4 regions of the uncultured Maricaulis sp. genome follow, and region 2 is predicted to be linked to each of the others. Evidence: predicted binding sites of a transcription regulator. Region 2 holds the regulator's gene; each other region holds the start of a gene.
The links. The regulator LexA, encoded in region 2, represses DNA repair genes until DNA is damaged. The targets are predictions, from matches to a motif close to ATGTTCCNCTTGTGTTCC.

Region 1: rdgB (RdgB/HAM1 family non-canonical purine NTP pyrophosphatase) is a predicted target of LexA. The motif match lies at 3,620-3,637, and genes of this name have one in related genera.
Region 3: uvrA (excinuclease ABC subunit UvrA) is a predicted target of LexA. The motif match lies at 2,223-2,240, and genes of this name have one in related genera.
Region 4: AAC029_RS10530 (ROK family protein) is a predicted target of LexA. The motif match lies at 2,951-2,968, and genes of this name have one in related genera.

What each region holds. Positions count from the first base shown of each region.
Region 1 covers NZ_CAXBGE010000006.1:221,662-226,577, reverse strand. The annotation lists gene rsmI (16S rRNA (cytidine(1402)-2'-O)-methyltransferase) at 1-372, opposite strand, end outside; gene AAC029_RS08745 (penicillin-binding protein activator) at 416-1,708, shown strand; gene hemW (radical SAM family heme chaperone HemW) at 1,712-2,869, opposite strand; gene rdgB (RdgB/HAM1 family non-canonical purine NTP pyrophosphatase) at 2,866-3,462, opposite strand; gene AAC029_RS08730 (DUF2975 domain-containing protein) at 3,836-4,390, shown strand; gene AAC029_RS08725 (helix-turn-helix transcriptional regulator) at 4,406-4,642, shown strand.
Region 2 covers NZ_CAXBGE010000008.1:20,143-25,058, reverse strand. The annotation lists gene AAC029_RS09885 (ComEC/Rec2 family competence protein) at 1-1,302, shown strand, start outside; gene lexA (transcriptional repressor LexA) at 1,672-2,376, opposite strand; gene trpC (indole-3-glycerol phosphate synthase TrpC) at 2,466-3,290, opposite strand; gene trpD (anthranilate phosphoribosyltransferase) at 3,292-4,311, opposite strand; gene AAC029_RS09865 (hypothetical protein) at 4,632-4,916, opposite strand, start outside.
Region 3 covers NZ_CAXBGE010000007.1:93,228-98,143, reverse strand. The annotation lists gene uvrA (excinuclease ABC subunit UvrA) at 1-1,992, opposite strand, end outside; gene ssb (single-stranded DNA-binding protein) at 2,290-2,769, shown strand; gene AAC029_RS09220 (hypothetical protein) at 2,807-3,499, shown strand; gene AAC029_RS09215 (NAD(P)H-binding protein) at 3,562-4,857, shown strand; gene AAC029_RS09210 (DUF2269 domain-containing protein) at 4,857-4,916, shown strand, end outside.
Region 4 covers NZ_CAXBGE010000008.1:175,703-180,618, forward strand. The annotation lists gene AAC029_RS10510 (MFS transporter) at 1-716, shown strand, start outside; gene rpmG (50S ribosomal protein L33) at 800-967, shown strand; gene AAC029_RS10520 (PleD family two-component system response regulator) at 1,080-2,444, opposite strand; gene AAC029_RS10525 (response regulator) at 2,456-2,821, opposite strand; gene AAC029_RS10530 (ROK family protein) at 3,013-3,927, shown strand; gene AAC029_RS10535 (DNA polymerase IV) at 3,924-4,916, shown strand, end outside.

The sequences.
Region 1 (4,916 bases), on a different contig from region 2:
GGCCTCGATCACCGCATGGGCGAGTTTATAGCCGGGGTCGGACACCAGCGGTGTGCCGGCATCGGAGACCAGGGCGATGATTTCACCGGCGGCGATGGCCTCCAGCACACGCGGTCTGACCTTGTCGCCATTATGGTCATGATAGGGCTGCAACTTCGCTTCAATGCCATAGGCATCGAGCAGGCGGCGTGTGACGCGGGTATCCTCAGCGAGGACGCGATCGGCTCCGGCCAACACGTCGAGACAGCGCAAGGTGACGTCCCGCAGATTGCCGATTGGTGTTGCGACCAGATAAAGGCCCGGCGCTAGCGCTTGCCCGCCGCGTGCTGGGCGGATAGCTTCGGGCTCGAATTCCTGGGGTGATTGAGTCATGACATCAGATGTAGCACTGCGCGCGTTCGACGCAGCAGGAAGAATGACACAAAAGAACGGTCTGCGCCTGCTCGCAATCCTGGCGGCGCTGACACTGAGTGCCTGCGGCACCACACCGAACTCGCCGCCACCGGGCGTTGTTGAGCTGCCGCCGCAGGTCGAAACGCCGATCGAGCCCGACACCAAACCCGTTATCGACGAAGCCGTCGGCCTGGTGCCGCCGCATATGGCCGGCCGGCAAATGTCCCGCGTCGCAATCCTGCTGCCGTTTTCGAGCGACAATGCCACCGCCCGTGCCGAATCCCTGCGCCTGTTGCGCGCCGCCGAACTGGCCCTGTTCGAGCGCGCTGGCAGCAATCTCCTGCTGATCCCCAAGGACACGCAAGGCACCGCTGAAGGCGCGCGCGCTGCAGCGATGGCCGCTTTCGAAGACGGCGCTGACATGATCATCGGTCCGCTGTTCGGCCAGTCCGTCACCGTCGTGGGTCAAGTTGCGCGCCGCGCCAATATTCCGGTGATTGCGTTTTCCACCGACACCAGCACGGCCGGCAATGGCGTTTACCTGCTCAGCTTTCCGCCTGAGCTCGAAGTCGCCCGCGTCGTCGAATACGCTTCGCGCCAAGGCGTGCAGCGCTATGCCTATCTCGGGCCACAAAGCCGCTATGGCATGACTGTCCATGATGCGCTGCGCGATAGTGCCGAGCTGACCGGCGGCAGCCTGACCACCGAAGCTTTCTACACAGGCGATGTCGAAGCCATGGCCAGTGCCGCCTCACGGTTGGCGCGCGGCGTGTTCCAACCCATCACGCCGGACGAAGCCAATGTATTGCGCCAATCCGACTGGGTTCCAGACCCCAACGCGCCCTTCCAGGCGGTGATGCTGCCGGAAGGCAGTACGCGCCTGCGCACGCTCGGGCCGCTCTTGATTTCCCAAGCCGTCGATCCGCTTGTCGTCCGCTTTCTCGGCACCGGCCTGTGGAATGATGAAGACCTGCTACGCGAGCCGGCCCTGCATGGTGGCTGGTTTGCCGGGCCCGACCGGGCCTCGCATGAGCGGTTCGAACAATCCTATGAAGCGGCCTATGGCAGTGAAGCCTCGAATATCGCCAGCCTCGGCTATGACGCACTCGCCCTGGCGGCGCATCTGGAAGGCGGCGAGCTTGGCTTCAGCCGCGAGGCGATCGAAGATCCGGAAGGCTATCTCGGCGTCGACGGCCTGTTCCGTTTCGCCCATTCGGGCCTGATCGAACGCGGGCTGGCGATCTATGAAGTCCAATCGCGCAGTTTCCGGGAAGTCGAACCGGCACCGCTGACCTTCGATCCGCTGGCCTATTAAGCGCTAGGACTCGTCGGGCACCAGCTCGCCGGAAATCCGGTCGGCAAAAATGCGGCCGGCCGGCAAGAGCCGAACCCGGCCGCCAATCTGTTCGACCAGACCTTGCCCGCTCAGCCGTGTTAGCGCGTCCAGATCAACCGACAGACCGGTCTTGCGCTGCAGTACGTCCAGATCGAGCCCGTCCCACAGGCGCATGCCCATCAGGATGCGCTCAGCGCGCTCCTCGCTGGCGCTGAGCGCTTCAAGACTGACCAGCCCGCTGCCGCTCTGGGCCACGGCATCGAGATAGGCTTTCGGCTGCGCCTTGGCTTCGCAGGCCTGACGCCCGACTTCGAGGGCCGCGCCAATGCGGCCATGTGCACCGGGGCCGACACCGATCCAGTCGCCACCCTCCCAATACAGCCGGTTATGCCGCGACTGATCGGTTGGGGTGCGGGCATGGTTGGAGATTTCATAGGCGGCAAGGCCATGGGCGTCGCAAATTTGGTGAGTCAGTTCGAACAGATCAGCCGCCAAATCTTCCGGACTGTCGAGCTGCTCACCTCGCGCGGCGCGGCGTCCGAAGGCGGTTCGCGCTTCGATGGTGAGCTGATAGGGCGAGATATGGCCGGCACCGAAGGCGAGGATTTCGCGCAGCTCGGCCTCCCAAGAACTCGCTGTCTGGCCGGCGCGGGCATAGATCATGTCGATCGAGACCCGGTCACACACCGCCATCGCGCGCTCAATCGCCCGGCGCGCCAACGGCCCGTCATGATCGCGGCCGAGCTGTTTGAGGGCCGCATCGTCGAGGCTTTGCACCCCGACCGATAGCCGGTTGATCCCGGCAGCAATGAAATCGCCGTAGTGCTCGACATTGTTCGGATTGGCCTCAAGCCCGATCTCGGCGCCCGCATCCAGACCCCAGAGCGCTTCGGCATGGGTGATCAGGCGTTCGATCTGGGTGCCGGTCATCAGAGAGGGCGTGCCGCCACCGAAATGGATACTGGCCAGCGGGCGGGCGCCGGTGCGGGCGCGCCAGTCGGTCATGTCAGCAAGGATCGCATCCAGCAGCGCCTCCTCCTGACCCTTCGGGCGGTAGACGTTGAAATCGCAATAGGGACAGATGCGGGCGCAATAGGGCCAGTGGACATAGAGACCCAGCGCATCGGCGAGAGGGTTCATCGCTCGAATTCCGCCGCCACCAGCGCCGTCAGGGCGCGGCCACGATGGCTCATCGCGCGTTTTTCCGCCGCCGTCATCTCGGCAAAGGTGCGATCCTCTCCCTCTGGCTGGAAAATCGCGTCATAGCCGAAACCGGCCTCACCGCGCGGTGGCCAGACGATCTCGCCCGCCACTTCGCCGCGATAATGCGATATCGCGCCATCTTCGCGGCACAGCGCCACAACGCAGACGAAGCGCGCCGCACGATTTGCGCTGCCGCTCGCCCCCAGCGCGTCGTGCACTCGGGCCATCGCCGTATTGAAGTCGCGCTCGGGCCCGGCCCATCGAGCGGAGAGCACGCCGGGGTCACCGCCGAGCGCATCAACGGCGAGGCCGGAATCATCGGACAGACAGGTCAGCCCGGTGGCCGTCCAGGCAGCCCGCGCCTTCAGCGCCGCATTACCTTCGAATGTCGGCTCGGTTTCATCGGGTTCATCCAGACCAATTTCCGCAGCGCCCTTCAGGGCAATACCGTGGGGCGACAAGATGGCCTCCAACTCTTTGATTTTCCCGGCGTTATGGCTTGCCAGCACCCATGTGTTCCGCTCCGTCATCGCCCATTCCTTACAGATGTTTTATCGGCTTTCGAGAAATTAATATCGAAAAACGATATTTTTTACTTGCGTCTATTCCGGTTCGCGTTTATCGATAATCAACAAGGACGGGAGACATCGTCCTCGCAGCAGAAATGACAACGGTAATGGTTTCGATTCAACACAAAGGAAACAGTGAGATGGTCAGGTCCGACAATTCCGGCTTTCGTATGTTCGCATCAATCGCGATTAATATGGTGCTTCTGATTTCAGTCGCCGCCGGTACGTTCTACGCTATTGCGCCAATGGTCGCGTAATGGTTGACATCAGATGAGGCCGGTCAGGCGGGGAAACCTGCCGCCGGCCCCATCGAGAGACTATGGGAAGGGTGGGCATGAAAGCGCTGGGTCGCGGATCGATTACGTCGGTTCTCAAGATGATACTGAGCGGAGCTTGGTATCTGGGTTGGGCCTTGCTCGCCTTTGCATCGCTCGTTTTGGTGGCAGCAGCCGCCGCCTTCCTGATGGATATTATAGGCTATTCGCCGGGACCTGTGTCGCAGGTATTCGACGCCGTACAGCGGTTGGGATGGATCTATCCCTTCCTGATTGCCGAGATCGTGGCAGCAATGGTCGTCATCGACCGTCTGCGCCGGGTGTTCGCCACCCTGATCGCCGGCGACCCTTTCGTTCCGGAAAATGCGCGCCATCTACAGGTGATCGCGATAGCCATCGCCGCCTATCAGGTGCTGCGGCATCTGACCCAGGGCGCGGTCGCGATGATCCTCACCCTGATGGACATGGACGAGCCGGTAGTCGGTTGTGGGCAACTTGATGTAACACCGAATATCGGCCTTGGTGCCTGGTTCGCGGTGGCAACCCTGCTGGTGTTTGCCGAAGTGTTCCGCGAAGGTGCGAAAATGCGCCAAGAACAAAAATTGACGATCTAGGGGGGAGCGCCAGATATGCCTATTCGCGTCACCCTTGATCGAATGCTGCTGGAGCGTCGCATGTCGCTCACCGAGCTGTGCGATCGCGTCGGAATCACGATGGCCAACCTGTCCATCCTCAAGACAGGCAAGGCCAAGGCCGTCCGCTTCTCAACCCTGGAGGCGCTGTGCCGCGAACTGGGGTGTCAGCCGGGTGACCTGTTGTCGTTCGACGATGAAGACGAGGAAGACAGTCGCGACGGCGCACGTTAAGCGCCCGAATTGTCACTGAAATTCGCCCACCTTATGTGTGGGTGGATCAGACGGCGGGAGTGGGCCTGCACGGTACGCCCCTTCCCAAGAGAGTCCGAGCGGGCCGTTTCCAGCCCCCCAGCGCACTCCCGCCGTCTGCCTATATTCTGAATTTGCGTCGCCCGAAGACGTCACCATCTCCAAGGATAGCGGGATTAACCCACTCGGCAAGTCACCCTGCACGCGCGGCAACGCCACCCTTTGGTCACAATTGCCTCATTAAGTAACCCAAGGG
Region 2 (4,916 bases):
GCAGGGCTTGGGCATACCCTGGCGATTTCGGGCATGCATATGGCACTGCTGGCGGGCGGCGTGTTTCTGGCGCTGCGCTTTGGTCTCGCCGCAATCACACCGTGGGCGAGGCGGTTTGACGCGGCGATCCCGGCCGCCATCGGGGCCCTGATCGCCGCTGCGGCCTATTTCCTGCTCTCCGGCGGTGCGATCCCGACCCAGCGCGCCTTCCTGATGACGGCCGCCGTCCTGACCGGCCTGGTGGCCGGACGGCGGGCTTTGTCGCTGCACACTTTGGCGTTGGCGATGATTTTCGTGCTCGCGCTGCAGCCTGAGGCAATCCGCGCGGCGGGCTTTCAAATGTCGTTCGCAGCTGTGGCGGCCCTGATCGCCAGTGCCGATCTGTGGCGTCAGAGGCGGCGGCCAGCGGCGCCGATGGATTCCGGACGCAGCGGCGCATTGGCGGCTCTGGGCGGGCTCAGCCTGACCAGCCTGATCGCGGGGCTGGCGACTGCGGGCTTTGCGGCCTTTCATTTCCATCGCATCGCCGGCTTTGGCCTGTTCGGCAATTGGCTCGCCATGCCGGTTTTCACTTTCATCGTCATGCCGGCCGGCGTGGTGGCGCTGTGTCTGATGCCGTTCGGGCTCGACCAGCCAGCGCTGTGGGCGATGAGCTGGGGCCTCGATGTGATGTTTGCGGTCGCCGACCGCGTTGCTGCTGCGCCGGGCGCTCTGCAGCCCGTCATCGCCGCGCCCGGCTGGATCTTGCCGCTCTATGCCTGCGGCTTCGTGACACTGCTGCTCGGCCGCGGTCTGGTGCGCGGTGGTGGCGCCGCGCTGGCGCTTGTGGCGCTGACCCTGTGGAGCCTGACACCGGCGCCTGACTTGTTCATCTCCGAAGACGGCATCGTCGTGGCACAGGCCCCTGATGACCCTAGTCACTGGACTGCCAGCTCAATCCGGCGCGGCCGCTTTGCCGTCACGGTCTTTCTCGAACAGCGCGCCGCCCGGAGCGCTGTGAGCACCACCACCACTCTGCACTGCGATGATCTCGGCTGCAGCGGTCAGGCACCGGGCTTGAATTATGCCGTGCTTAGCTCGGCCGAAGACTGGGCGGTGGATTGTGAGCGCGCGGCGCTGGTTGTGCTGACGGTGGAAATGCCATCCTGGCTCAAACCGCACTGCCACGCCCTGGTGATCGATCGCGAATTCCTGCGGCAACGCGGCGGAACGCTGATCTGGACCCGTGACGGCGCGATTGTGCGGACGCAGAGCGTTTCGGCGCCAAATGGTGACCGTCCTTGGGAGCTCAATGCGCGTTGAGCGCGGGCGTCCGCCGCCCCCATCGAGCCTGCTGCGCCTTCGGCTGTGCAGGCCCACTTCCCCCGCGCTGCGGGGGAAGAAAGCTTGGCGGTGAATGGGAAGGCCTACGGCCTGCATGCCCGCTTTCCTCCTCGGTTTACCGGGGAGGGGGACCGTCCGTTGCCGAAGGCAAAGGATGGTGGAGGTGCCGCGCGGCAGCGCGGGGATTACACCCATCGCAGCAGCAGGATTCGTGGCCTCCATCTACCCTACACCGCCTTTGGCGCCGCACGCCCACACCACTGTCGCTTCGCCATGGGTTGCGCAAGACCGCGTCCCCCCACTCTGCAGGAGAAGAAGGCGCGAAACTTCAGCCCGGCATATTCCGCCCTAGTGGTAGCGGCGGATCAGGCCGACCAGCCGGCCTTGGACCTTGACCCGATCGGGGCCGAAGATCCGTGTCTCATAGGCGGGATTGGCGGCTTCCAGGGCGATGGAGCCGCCCTTTTTGCGCAGGCGTTTCAAAGTGGCTTCTTCGTCATCGACCAGGGCGACGACAATCTCGCCGCTCTCCGCCGACTGGCCGCGCCGGATCAGCACGATATCGCCATCGAGAATGCCCGCTTCGATCATCGAATCGCCATTGACCTCGAGGGCGAAATGCTCGCCGCCGCGCACCATGTCGGCGGGGAAGGCGAGGCGGTCGGTCTCGTGCTGGATGGCGGCGATGGGCACACCGGCGGCAATGCGGCCGAGCAGCGGGATCTCGACCGAGGCTTCCGGCGAATTCTCGTCGCTGGAACGCTTGAAATTGGCCCGCACGACATTGGCGCCCAGATCGGCATCGCTATCGAGCGCTTCATCGACTGTGGCTGCTGCGGATTCCGGCAGTTTGAGCACTTCGAGCGCCCGGGCGCGGTGGGCGAGGCGGCGAATGAAGCCGCGCTCCTCCAGCGCCGTGATCAGGCGGTGAACACCCGACTTCGAAGCCAATTGCAGCTCCGTCTTCATTTCGTCGAAGGAGGGCGAGACGCCGGTATCCTTGATCCGGTTATGGATCAGAAGCAGTAGCTCGTGCTGTTTACGGGTGAGCAAGTCAGCCCCCTTTGATGAATACGGCGCGAAGGCCGTAAGGAACAAATCAGGAATATGCCTGTTTGTTCTACAAAGGTTCCCGATTCAGGTCAAGCGCGCTCTTGCCAGGCCATCAGGGCGCGCGTAGCAGCAGCGACATCGTCCTGCCGCATCAGGCTTTCCCCGACCAGTAGGGCGCGGGCACCGGCGGCGTGGAGGCGTGCGGCATCGCTCGCCGTGAAAACGCCGCTCTCGCCGACCAGCAGCGCATCTCCCTCCACCATCGGCGCCAGTGATTCGAAGGTCGCCAGCGAGGTCTCGAAGGTGCGCAGATTGCGGTTGTTGATGCCGATCATCGGCGCTTTCAGGGCGAGGGCGCGCTCCATCTCGGCGGCGTCATGCACTTCGACCAACACATCGAGCGACCAGCGTGCCGCCTCCTCGATCAGGGCCCGGGCGGTGGCATTATCGACGGCGGCGAGGATAACCAGGACCGCGTCCGCCCCCAGCGCACGCGCCTCGGCGACCTGATAGGCGTCATACATGAAGTCCTTGCGCAGGACCGGCAGGTTGCAGGCGTCGCGCGCGGCGACGAGAAAACTGTCGGCGCCCTGAAAGCTCGGCCCGTCGGTCAGCACGGAGAGGCAGATCGCGCCGCCGGCCTGATAGGCGCGCGACAATGCCGGTGGGTCGAAGTCGGCCCGGATCAGACCTTTCGACGGGCTGGCCTTCTTGATCTCCGCGATCAGGCCGAGCCCATCGCTGGCCGCGGCGCCTTTGAGTGCCGCGAGAAACCCACGCACCGGCGAGGCGTCAGACGCCTGCGCCGCGACCTCGGCATAGGAGCGCTTGGCCTTGCAGGCCGCGATATGCTCGAGCTTGTAAGCGCCAATCCGCGCCAGAGTGTCTGGGACGATGCTTGTATGGGCGCTCATCTCAAGCCTCGCCGCGCGAGATCGCGGCCATGCGCGCCAGCGCCGTGCGGGCGCGTCCGTCATCGATCGCGGCGGCTGCCAGTTGAGCGCCTTCGGCCAGCGTTTTTACCTGACCCGACAGGATCAGGGCGGCGCCGGCATTGAGCAGAACGATATCGCGAAAAGCCCCGGCCTCGCCGTCGAGCAGGCGAATTATGGCGGCGGCATTATGCTCCGGATCGCCGCCCTTGAGGTCAGCCTCGGTCGCGCGGGCGATGCCGGCATCCTCGGGCGTGACGACATAGGTGGTGATCTGGCCATCGCGCAGCTCGGCGACATCGGTGCCGGTCGTGGTGGTGATCTCATCCATCCCGTCCTGGCCGCAAATCACCAGCGCATGCTCGCAGCCCAGATCGCGCAGCGCCTCGGCCATCGGCACCAGCCAGCGCTTATCGTAGACGCCGAGCAATTGCCGCTTCACGCCCGCTGGATTGGCCAGCGGCCCCAACAGGTTGAACAGGGTGCGCACGCCGAGATTCTTGCGCGCACTGGCCACATGACGCACCGCGGAATGGTGCGCCGGCGCAAACAGAAAACCGACCCCGGCCTCGTGCAGCGAGCGCTCCACAGCCTCGCGCGGGCAATCCAGCTTCACCCCGAGCGCGGCGAGCACGTCCGACGATCCCGATTGCGAGGAGGCGGCGCGATTGCCATGCTTGGCGACAATGGCACCGGCCCCGGCCGCGACGATCGCCGCCGCGGTGGAGATATTATAGGCGCCCTTGCCATCACCGCCGGTGCCGCAGGTGTCGATGGCACCGGCAGGCGCAATGATCGAGCTCATGCGCGAGCGCAAGACGCGCGCACCGGCGGCAATATCGGACGGCCGTTCGCCCAGCGCGGCGAGCCCCATCAGAAAGCCGCCAATCGCCGCATCGGGGGCATCGCCCTCCATCAGCTGATCGAAGGCGCCGGAAATCTCAGCAGTCTCGGGCCGCCGGCCCTGGCTGAAGGCCTGCAGGCATAGGGCAAGATGGTTCATTCACGTGTCTCATTTCAGATTATTCGTTTGGGCTAAAAAAGGGGACAGGTTTATTTAACGCAGCAAATTCAGTGGGGTCCACGCAAGGCGCGACCCGCGTTAAATAAACCTGTCCCCTTTTTCATCACGCCATCGGCCGCCAGCCCAGAGGTATCGAACGCGCGTCACCGCCCCACGCCCGCCGCCCGGCAAGGCCGGGCAGGGATGGGCGAGACGGGCAGATGAGATCGGCATACCGGCTGACTTTCCATTGAACCAAGCGAACCCGTGAATTGATAATGCGGGCGCGGCGGGTTTTCAATGCGGCGGTGCCGTTGAGCCTAGTCCACGCGTTCCAGGCGCATGTAGAAATTGGCATGGCACTCGCCCTCGGGCGGGCAATAGGCGCCGGTTTCCTCCCAGACCCCGTTCGCATGCCGGGCCTCGTAATTGAGGCGCCCTTGCGGGCCCAGCGAGAGCGACCAGGAAAACCCTGTTTCGGTAACCGTCATCGCCACGTCCTGGCTATGGCCCTCAATCGTCACGCTGCGCATTTCATAGCCATCGGAGGTGCGGGAAATCAGGCCGGTGGCGTTGTGCGCCGGCTCACCGCCCCGGCCTGCACC
Region 3 (4,916 bases), on a different contig from region 2:
GGCCTTGTAGAGGGTTTCAATCGTCAGGGTCGACTTGCCGCCGCCGGAGACACCGGTGACGCAAGTCATGACGCCAAGCGGGAAATCGGCCGAGATGTTCTTGAGATTATTGCCCGTCGCATCAACGACTCGCACGACGCGTTTCTTGTTGATCTTGCGCCGCTTGACCGGGATCTCGATCCGCCGTGTGCCGCGTAAATACTGGCCGGTCAGGCTCGCCTCGCTGGCGAGAATATCGGCGGGCAGGCCTTCGGCGATGATTTCGCCGCCATGAACGCCGGCAGCGGGGCCAAGGTCAACGACATGATCGGCCGTCAGGATGGCCTCCTCGTCATGCTCGACAATGATCACCGTATTGCCCAGATCACGCAGCCCGCGCAGGCTTTCCAGCAGGCGTGAATTGTCGCGCTGGTGCAGGCCGATGGAGGGCTCGTCGAGGACATACAGCACGCCGGTCAGCCCCGAGCCGATCTGGCTGGCCAGGCGGATGCGCTGGCTCTCGCCGCCCGACAAGGTGCCCGAGGCGCGATCCAGGGTGAGATAGTCCAGCCCGACATCGACGAGGAATTTCAGCCGCTCGCGGATTTCCTTCAGGATGCGTTCGGCGATCTGCTGGTCCTTCGGCGACATGCCCGCCTCGAGCGTGCCAAACCAGTCGCGCGCCACCTGGATCGGCATGGTGCCGGCTTGGGCGATGTCATGGTCGGCGATCTTGACGCACAGAGCTTCCGGCTTGAGCCGGCGGCCATGGCAGGTCTCGCAGGGCTGGGACGACTGGAAGCGGCCCAAATCTTCGCGCACCCAGCTTGAATCGGTCTCACGCCAGCGTCGTTCCAGATTGGGGATGACGCCTTCGAACGGCTTCTTGGTCTCGAACTTCCGCAGGCCGTCCTCATAGACGAAAGTGATGTCGTCCTTGGTGCCGTAGAGGATGACCTTGCGGAAATCCTCCGGCAATTCGCGCCATGGCTTGAACATATCGCCGCCGAAATGCGTCGCCAGCGCCTGCAGCGTCTGCTGGTAGAGCTTGGATGTGGCGCGGCTCCAGGGCGCGATGGCGCCATTGGTCAGGGATTTGTCGCGATCGGGGGCGACGAGGTCCTCGTCGAATTTGAGCGACTGGCCGAGCCCGTCACAGGCCGGGCAGGCACCGAAGGGATTGTTGAACGAAAAGAGGCGCGGTTCGATCTCGGCAATGGTGAAGCCGGAGACCGGGCAGGCGAATTTCTGCGAGAAGATCAGCCGCTCGGCCGGGCTGTCATCGTCGCTCTTGTCGGCAAATTCGGCGACCGCCAGACCATCGGCCAGCCGCAGCGCGGTTTCCAGACTGTCGGCGAGGCGGTCTTCCAGGCCCGGCTTGATCACCAGCCGGTCAACCACGACATCGATATCGTGCTTGAATTTCTTGTCGAGAACGGGCGCTTCCTCGAGCGTGTAGAATTCGCCATTCACCTTGACGCGCTGGAAGCCAGCCTTCAGCCACTCAGCGAATTCCTTGCGGTATTCGCCCTTGCGGCCGCGCACCACGGGCGCCAGCAGATAGAGCCGCGCGCCGTCATCCAGCGCCATCAGCTTGTCGACCATCTGGCTGACAGTCTGGGAGCGGATCGGCAGGCCGGTCGCCGGCGAATAGGGCACACCGACGCGGGCCCATAACAGGCGCATGTAATCATAGATTTCGGTGACGGTGCCGACCGTGGAGCGCGGATTTTTCGAGGTCGTCTTCTGCTCAATCGAAATCGCCGGCGACAGGCCCTCGATCGAATCCATGTCCGGCTTCGACATCAATTCGAGAAATTGACGCGCATAGGCCGACAGGCTCTCGACATAGCGCCGCTGCCCCTCGGCATAAATCGTGTCAAACGCCAGCGAGGACTTGCCCGAGCCCGAAAGGCCGGTGAACACGATCAGCTTGTCGCGCGGCAGATCCACAGAGACATTCTTGAGATTATGTTCGCGCGCACCGCGCACGCGGATGGTGTCGAGGGCCATGAAATGTCTTTCGTCTGCCGAGTCGCGGGCGGGATTTCTGCTGAACATTTAGAGAACAAGCGGTGGCTCGTCCAGCCGCGAGATGCGGGTCTGCTGACACCATGTAGGCAGGAAGTCGGTGTCGGCAAGCATGAGGCCTGTGTTCCATCCACAGCTCGCCGCGCGCCTCACTGGACTCTGCTGCAACACTCCGTTCAAATCCCCCCGACTCGCGGGCACAATTGACCCGTGGAACATAATGTGAACAAATTGGCTCGGCGCACAAGCCGTGCAACACAAAAACATGGAGAATGGGCGATGGCGGGATCTGTGAACAAGGTCATTCTGGTGGGCAATCTGGGCAAGGATCCGGAGACCCGGCGTCTGCCGAATGGCGATCCGGTGTGCAATCTGCGGATCGCGACCTCGGAAAGCTGGCGCGACAAGACCTCCGGCGAGCGCCGCGAGAAGACCGAATGGCATAGCGTCGTCATCTTCAACGACCAGCTCGCCAAGGTCGCCGAGAATTATCTGAAGAAGGGCGCCAAGGTTTATATCGAGGGCGCGCTGCAGACCCGCAAATGGACCGACCAGAACGGCGTCGACAAATACAATACCGAGATCGTGCTGCAGAAATACCGCGGCGAATTGCAAATGCTCGACAGCAAGGGCGAGGGCGGTTCCTATGGCGGCGGTGGCGGCAGCTTCGACTCCAGCGAGCGTACGCCGCAGCGCTCGGTCGATGCGCCGAAGGAAGATTTCCGCAGCGCCGATATGGATGATGAAATTCCGTTCTGATCGGTACGGGACGCGGCCGGGGGGCGAGGAGTCGATGATGCGTAATTCAATAATGGTCCTGGCTTGGCTCATGCTGGCGACACCAGCTTGGGCGCAGGGCGAAGACGCCAATATGCGTCATCCCGCGATCATGACGGTTCCGGACGAAGGCACCGAGTCCCAATTTGTTGTTGGCGACGCGGCATGGGGCGATGTGCTGGTGACCTTGGCGACATTGCACGGCGCCGATGCGGACCGGGGCTCGGCCATCGCCGATCAATTATGGCAGCGGCGCGACATCAATCCGCCGATTTTCCTGTTCGAGGTCGCGCGCCTGACAGTGGAGACAGATCCCGACCGTGCCCTGCAAGCCTATTTCCTCGGACGCGCCCGGACGATTTACGACGCCTCGCGTTGCATCGATTCGACCGCACTGGCTGTTGTCACCGCCTCCTCTCAACAGGCCGGGCCTGCGGTGACGGCATTGATGAATTCGGATACGGCGCGGATGGAAGCTGCGTTGCGCGGCGTGATCGAATCCGGTGAGGTCTTTACCGGCCAAGCTTCGCCCTGGTGGGCATGCTCCTATGGCAATTCCGCCTATTATGCGGCTATCAACAATGCCGATATGCCCGGTGCCGAATGGCTCAAGGTCGAGGGCGTCTGGCCCGCCCTGCGAACTGCGATCACCCATAATATGAGCGATAATCTCGCTCGGGTCCGCGAAGGCCAACTCGCGCAGGAACAGTGAGCGTCGTGGCAGGCGCGGCCCCAGGCCGCGGCTGATCCGGCGCTGAGGGGGAGTGGGCGGTCATGCATATCCTTATCGCTGGCGCCTCGGGTTTTATCGGCTCGCATCTGGCGGCCCATCTGCACAGTCAGGACCATTCCATCACTGCCGCCGGTCGCGGCATCGATCAGGCCCGCCGCTTGGCTCCCGACATCAACTGGATCGCCTGTGATTTTCGCCACGACAGCGCCGCCGACTGGCTCCCGCGTCTGACCGGCATTGATGCGGTGATCAATTGCGTTGGCGTGCTGCAGGACGGGCTCGGCGATAATAGCCGCGCCGCCCATGTCGATGGCGCCGCTGCTCTGTTTGCCGCCTGCGAGCAAGCCGGGGTGAGACGGGTGATCCATATTTCGGCGGTCGGGGCCGATAAGGCCTCCGGCTCGGCCTATGCCCGTGACAAGCAGGATGGCGAGGCGGCACTGAAGGCGCTTGATCTCGACTGGGTTATCCTGCGCCCGTCGCTGGTGGTCGCGCGCAATGTCTATGGCGGCACGGCGCTGGTCCGGGCGCTGTGCGGCATTCCCTTCGTCACGCCGCTGGTTGGCGGCAGCCAGATCTTCCGTCCGATTGGCGTCGAGGATTTGAGCGCGGCAGTCAGCGATCTGCTGCAGACGGACGCGCCGTCTCAGGTCAGCTGGGATGTCGGCGGACCGCAACGCGTTTCGATGGATGAATTGGTGCGCAGCTACCGCCGGTGGCTCGGCTTTGGCGACACGCGGATCTGGCACCTCCCGCGCTGGCTGGCCGCCCTGGCCTTTGGTTTCGGCGATGCACTGGGCTGGATCGGCGTACGCACCTCGATGCGGACGACGGCGCTGAAACAGCTCGATTTCGATGTCGAGGGCGATCCATCCGCCTGGCTCGCCGCGACGGGCGCAACACCGCGCGGCTTTGATGACTATCTCGCCAGCGCCCCGGCCGGGCTGCAGGATCGCTGGCACGCGAGGCTCGGCTTTGCCCGACCCGTCGCGCGCTGGGTTTTGGGCCTCTACTGGCTGGCGACAGGGATTCTCTCGCTGACGATTGCCCGCGGCGATGCCTATTCGGTGCTGCAGGCGGCTGGTTATGAGCCGGCGATGCAGACCTTTTTGCTCTGGTTCGGCTCGGCCTTTGATCTCGCCCTCGGTCTGGCGATGCTGGCCAAGTGGCGGGTGCGCTGGGTCGCCGCGATCATGATCGCTGGCACTTTCGCCTATATCGCGACGCTCAGTATGACCCTGCCCGGCCTGTGGGCCGATGCGCTGGGCCCGATCCTGAAAGTTTTTCCGATGATGGCGCTGGCCCTGATGATCGCCGCGACCGAGGATGAACGCTGATGACGGTCTATCTCATCCTCAAAACCCTGCACATCCTGTCAGCCGGTGTCTTGTTCGGC
Region 4 (4,916 bases), 160 kb from region 2:
GATTGCTGTTCGCGGCGTTTAGCACGGCGGACAATCTGCCCTTCTATCTCGGCAGCGGCATCTTCCTGCTCGGCATCGTACCGATTGCCCTGCTCAAGGGCCCACAGGCCCTCGCCCCGGCGCGCGAAGACTCCTCGATGAGTGCGATCCTCGGCGCCGCCAGATCGGCGCCTGCGGCCATTCTGGCGGGCCTGGCCTTCGGGGCAATTGAAACCCTGATCTTCTCGATGCTGCCGGTCTATGCCGACCGCATCGCGCTTGATCCGGTCTCGATCGGGATGATGGTGTTTGCCGTCGCGATGGGTGTGTTGTGCTTCCAGATCCCGCTCGGCTGGATCGCGGACCGGACCGGACGCCGCAGCACCCTGCTCGTCATCGCCCTGATTGCCACGCTCGGGCCTGCCCTGGTCTGGATCGCCGGCACTCGGCTCGACCTGCTTTTGCCGATCCTATTCATCCATGCCGGGGTCGCCAGCGGGCTTTATACGGTGGGATTATCGCTGCTGGGCGAACGCTTTACCGGCGGACGGATTGCGGCGGCGAATGCGGGCTTCGTTTTCGCCTATGGGCTCGGCTCACTCCTGGCACCGCCGGCGGCGGGCGTGGCGATGGATGGATTCGGTCCGGCCGGGCTTTTGGTCGTGCTCGCCGTCAGTGCGGGCGGCTATCTGCTCTTCCTTGCTGCGACACACCTGAAAGCGGCGCGCCGCAGTTGACACTTGCCGCCCCTTGCGTATGTTCGCGCGCTCTCGCGACGGCATGGGGCCGACCGCGCGCGCAGCATCAGGACGACTGAGCCATGGCGAAACCAACTACAATCAAAATCCGCCTGAACTCCACGGCTGGCACGGGATTTTTCTACGTGACCAAGAAGAATGCGCGCACCATGACCGAAAAGCTCGTGCTGAAGAAGTACGACCCGGTTGCCCGCAAACACGTTGAATTCAAAGAAGGCAAAATCAAGTAAGACGAATTTGCGTCTGACTTGCCAAGCGTAGATCAGGCCGCAGCACGCGCTGCGGTCTTCTACGTGTTTGTGCCGCGCTCTGGCGGCCGTTTCAGGACATGGCCAGCCGGGATCAAGCCGCTTCGTTGGCCGCCGCTTCGACGCGATTGCGACCATCGCCTTTGGCCGTGTACAGCGCCTCGTCGGCCCGGCGCAGCAGTGCATCGGCATCCTCGCCGACCCGCGCTTGGGCAAAACCGATACTGACCGTCACCGGCGCCGTTTGACCATCACCGACCAGGAAGGGCTCGGCAGCGATCGACGCCCGCAGGCGTTCCGAGGCGATCCGGGCTTCGGCTTGACCGGCACCCGGCATCACAATCACGAATTCCTCACCGCCATAACGCGCCGCCAGATCGAGCGCGCGCAGATCGCGCATCAGACGATCGGCAAAGCTACGCAAAACGCGGTCGCCGCCCTCATGACCGAAACGGTCATTGATCGATTTGAAATGATCGATATCGGCGATCAGCAGCGAAACCGGGGCACCACCATTATTGGCGCTCTCGACGGCCTGGCGAAGGCGGGACGCGATATAGCGGCGATTGTGCAGCCCCGTCAACGGATCGGTGATCGCCATTTCCAGGCTCTCATCGAGTTGACTGCGCAAGCGGTCGGCATAGCGTTTGCGGCGCAATTGCGTACTGACGCGCGCCATCATCTCGCCAGCATCAACCGGCCGATGGATGATATCATTGACGCCAATATCGAGCGCCCGCACCGCATTGGCGACATCGCCCGGATTGAGCACCGCAATGATTGGCATTTGGCGCGTCGCAACATCGGAGCGGATGCGCGCACACAGCCGCAGACCGTCAAACGCCGGGCTGGTCAGATCGATCACCAGAAGATCGGCATTCTTGCGCGCGGCGGCGATACCAGCGGCAGGATCGAGTTCAACCTGAGTACGCACCTGCGGCGGCATCGCGGCTGCATAGCGGGTGGCGGCGCGTACATCGCCACTGATGATAATCGCTTGGGCGACAGCAGCGTCATCGCCGACCGGCTCGGACATGATCGAGTTGAGCGCATCGCTGGATTCGCGAAAGCGCAATTCATCGAGCACGGTTTTCAAACGCAGGAGCGAGCGCACCCGTGCAAACAGCGTCACATCATCGATCGGCTTGGTAAGAAAATCATCGGCACCCGATTCCAGGCCACGAATGCGGTCGTCGCGCTGATCGAGCGCGGTCACCATCACAACGGGGATATGGCGGGTGGCCGGGTCATGTTTGAGCCGGCGGCAGGTTTCATACCCGTCCATGCGCGGCATCATGACATCAAGCAGAATCAAATCGGGCTGTTCGACCCGGGCGACCTCGATGGCGGCAAAGCCGTCCACAGCGGTGCAGACGTCGAAATACTCGGCCTGCAGCTTGGCCTCAAGCAGACGGACATTGGCTGGCTGGTCATCGACGACCAGGATTCGCGCGCTCATGGCATCGACTCCTAATCGAGGAACTGGCGGACGGTCTCGATAAAGGTGGTGACCGTGATCGGCTTCGAGAGATAGGCTTCGCAGCCCCCCTGCCGAATCCGCTCCTCATCCCCCTTCATCGCAAACGCCGTTACTGCAACGATCGGAATCGCGCACAACGTCTCATCATCCTTCAGCCATTTGGTGACTTCAAGCCCGGAAACCTCCGGCAATTGAATGTCCATCAGGATGAGATCTGGCAGGTGTTCGCGGGCCATTTCCATGGCCTTGAATCCGTCCTTGGTCTGCAAGGTCTCATAGCCATGAGCCTCGAGCAGATCGTTGAACAGCTTCATGTTCAGCTCGTTATCTTCGACAATCAGCACCTTTTTGGGCATGACCTGCAGCATGTCGATGACGCGCTTCCCGTTGTTTGAGCGCTTATAACGCGCCTGTTGAACCCCATCGGCACTAAACCCGATCTTCCTTAACCAACAATGAGTCAGCGGCCACTTTCATCGCCAAAAGGAACAAGATAAGAACAAATATCAGCATTGCCAGTATATCGGCAGCGGAAGGTGGCGAAAGCATGATTCGAATCGGCATCGACCTTGGTGGTACGAAAATCGAAGCCATCGCGATGGACCCCGCAGGTGCGATCGTCGAACGGCTGCGCGTTCCGGCACCGCAAACCTATCGCGGCTGCCTCAAGGCCATCGCCGATCTGGTGGCCGCGATCGAGCGCGAACATGGCAAGGGCGCCCGCGTCGGGATCGGTCACCCCGGTTCAATCAGCCCCGCTACCGGATTGATGCGCAACGCCAATTCGATCTGGCTCAATGGCGAGCCATTCGCGCGCGATATCGAGGGGGCGCTCGCCCGCCCGGTGCGGCTGGCCAATGATGCCGATTGTTTCACCCTCTCCGAAGCCGTCGATGGGGCCGGTGAAGGTGCCGGGATCGTGTTCGGGATCATCCTGGGAACCGGGGTTGGCGGCGGCATTGCTATCGACGGGCAATTATTGCGCGGTGCCCAGGGCATTGCCGGCGAATGGGGCCATAATCCACTGCCCTGGCCAAACGAATCAGATGAGCCCGCAGCGCCCTGCTGGTGCGGCCAGTCAGGTTGTCACGAAACCTGGCTCTCCGGACCCGGCCTTGCGCGCGACCATGCCAGCCGCAATGGAGGCACGCTGAGCGCGGCTGAGATCTTCGCGGCCGCCGAATCGGGCGATGCCCCGGCGCGCCTCACCGTCGATCTGCATGGCGACCGGCTGGCGCGCGGGATTGCCAGCGTGCTCAACATTCTCGACGCCGACGTCGTTGTGCTCGGCGGCGGCGTTTCAAACGCGCCGGGCCTGGCACAGCGGGTCACGGTACGCCTGCCCGATTTCCTGTTCTCTGACACGGTGCGCACCCGCATCCTCATCCACCGGCATGGCGACAGTTCCGGCGTGCGTGGCGCGGCCTGGTTGTGGCCGGTTGAATCGGCACAGGCACCATGAGCAATCCGGGCTATTGCCGCGCCTGCCTGACACCGCTGGCCAAGCCGGTTGATGCCTGCCCGGCCTGCGGTTCGCACCGGCATTTGTTTCATGCCGAGCTCGGCACGCTGTCGATTGCCCATATTGATTGCGACGCCTTCTACGCCGCCGTCGAAAAACGCGACAGGCCTGAACTGATCGACAAGCCGGTGATTATCGGTGGCCGCCAGCGCGGCGTTGTCTCGACCTGCTGCTATGTGGCGCGGATGTATGGCGTGCATTCGGCGATGCCGATGTTCAAGGCGTTGAAGGCCTGCCCGGACGCGGTCGTGATTGGCGGTGACCACGCCAAATATGCCCGCGAGGGCGGGCGCATCCGCGAGATGATGCGCGATGTGACGCCGCTGGTGGAGCCGCTCTCGATTGACGAGGCTTTTCTCGACCTGACCGGCACAACACGTCTGCACGGCGCGCCGCCGGTGCTGACCCTGCTGCGGCTGCAGCGCCGGATTCAGAGCGAGGTCGGGATCACGGTTTCGGTCGGTTTGTCCTTCAACAAATTCCTCGCCAAGACCGCCTCCGACCTCGACAAGCCGGACGGGTTTGCGGTGATCGGTGAGGCCGAGGCGATGGATTTTCTCGGGCCGCGCCCGGTGCGCTCGATTTATGGCGTCGGGCCGGCCTTTGCGGCCAAGCTGGAACGCGACGGCCTGCGCACGCTCAATGATATCCGCCGTCACAGCGATGCTGAGATGGCGAAACGATATGGCGATTTCGGCTACCGACTGGCGCGTCTGGCGCGCGGCGAAGACCATCGCAAGGTCGAACCGGAGAGCGAACGCAAGAGCGTCTCCTCGGAAACGACTTTCAATACCGATCTGGCCGAGCTGAAAGCGCTGGAGGACCAACTCTGGCGCCAATGCGTCAAAGTCGCAGACCTCATGAAAGCCAAGGCCATCTCCGGCTCGGTGGTGACGCTGAAGCTGAAGACGGCAGACTTCCGCAGCCGG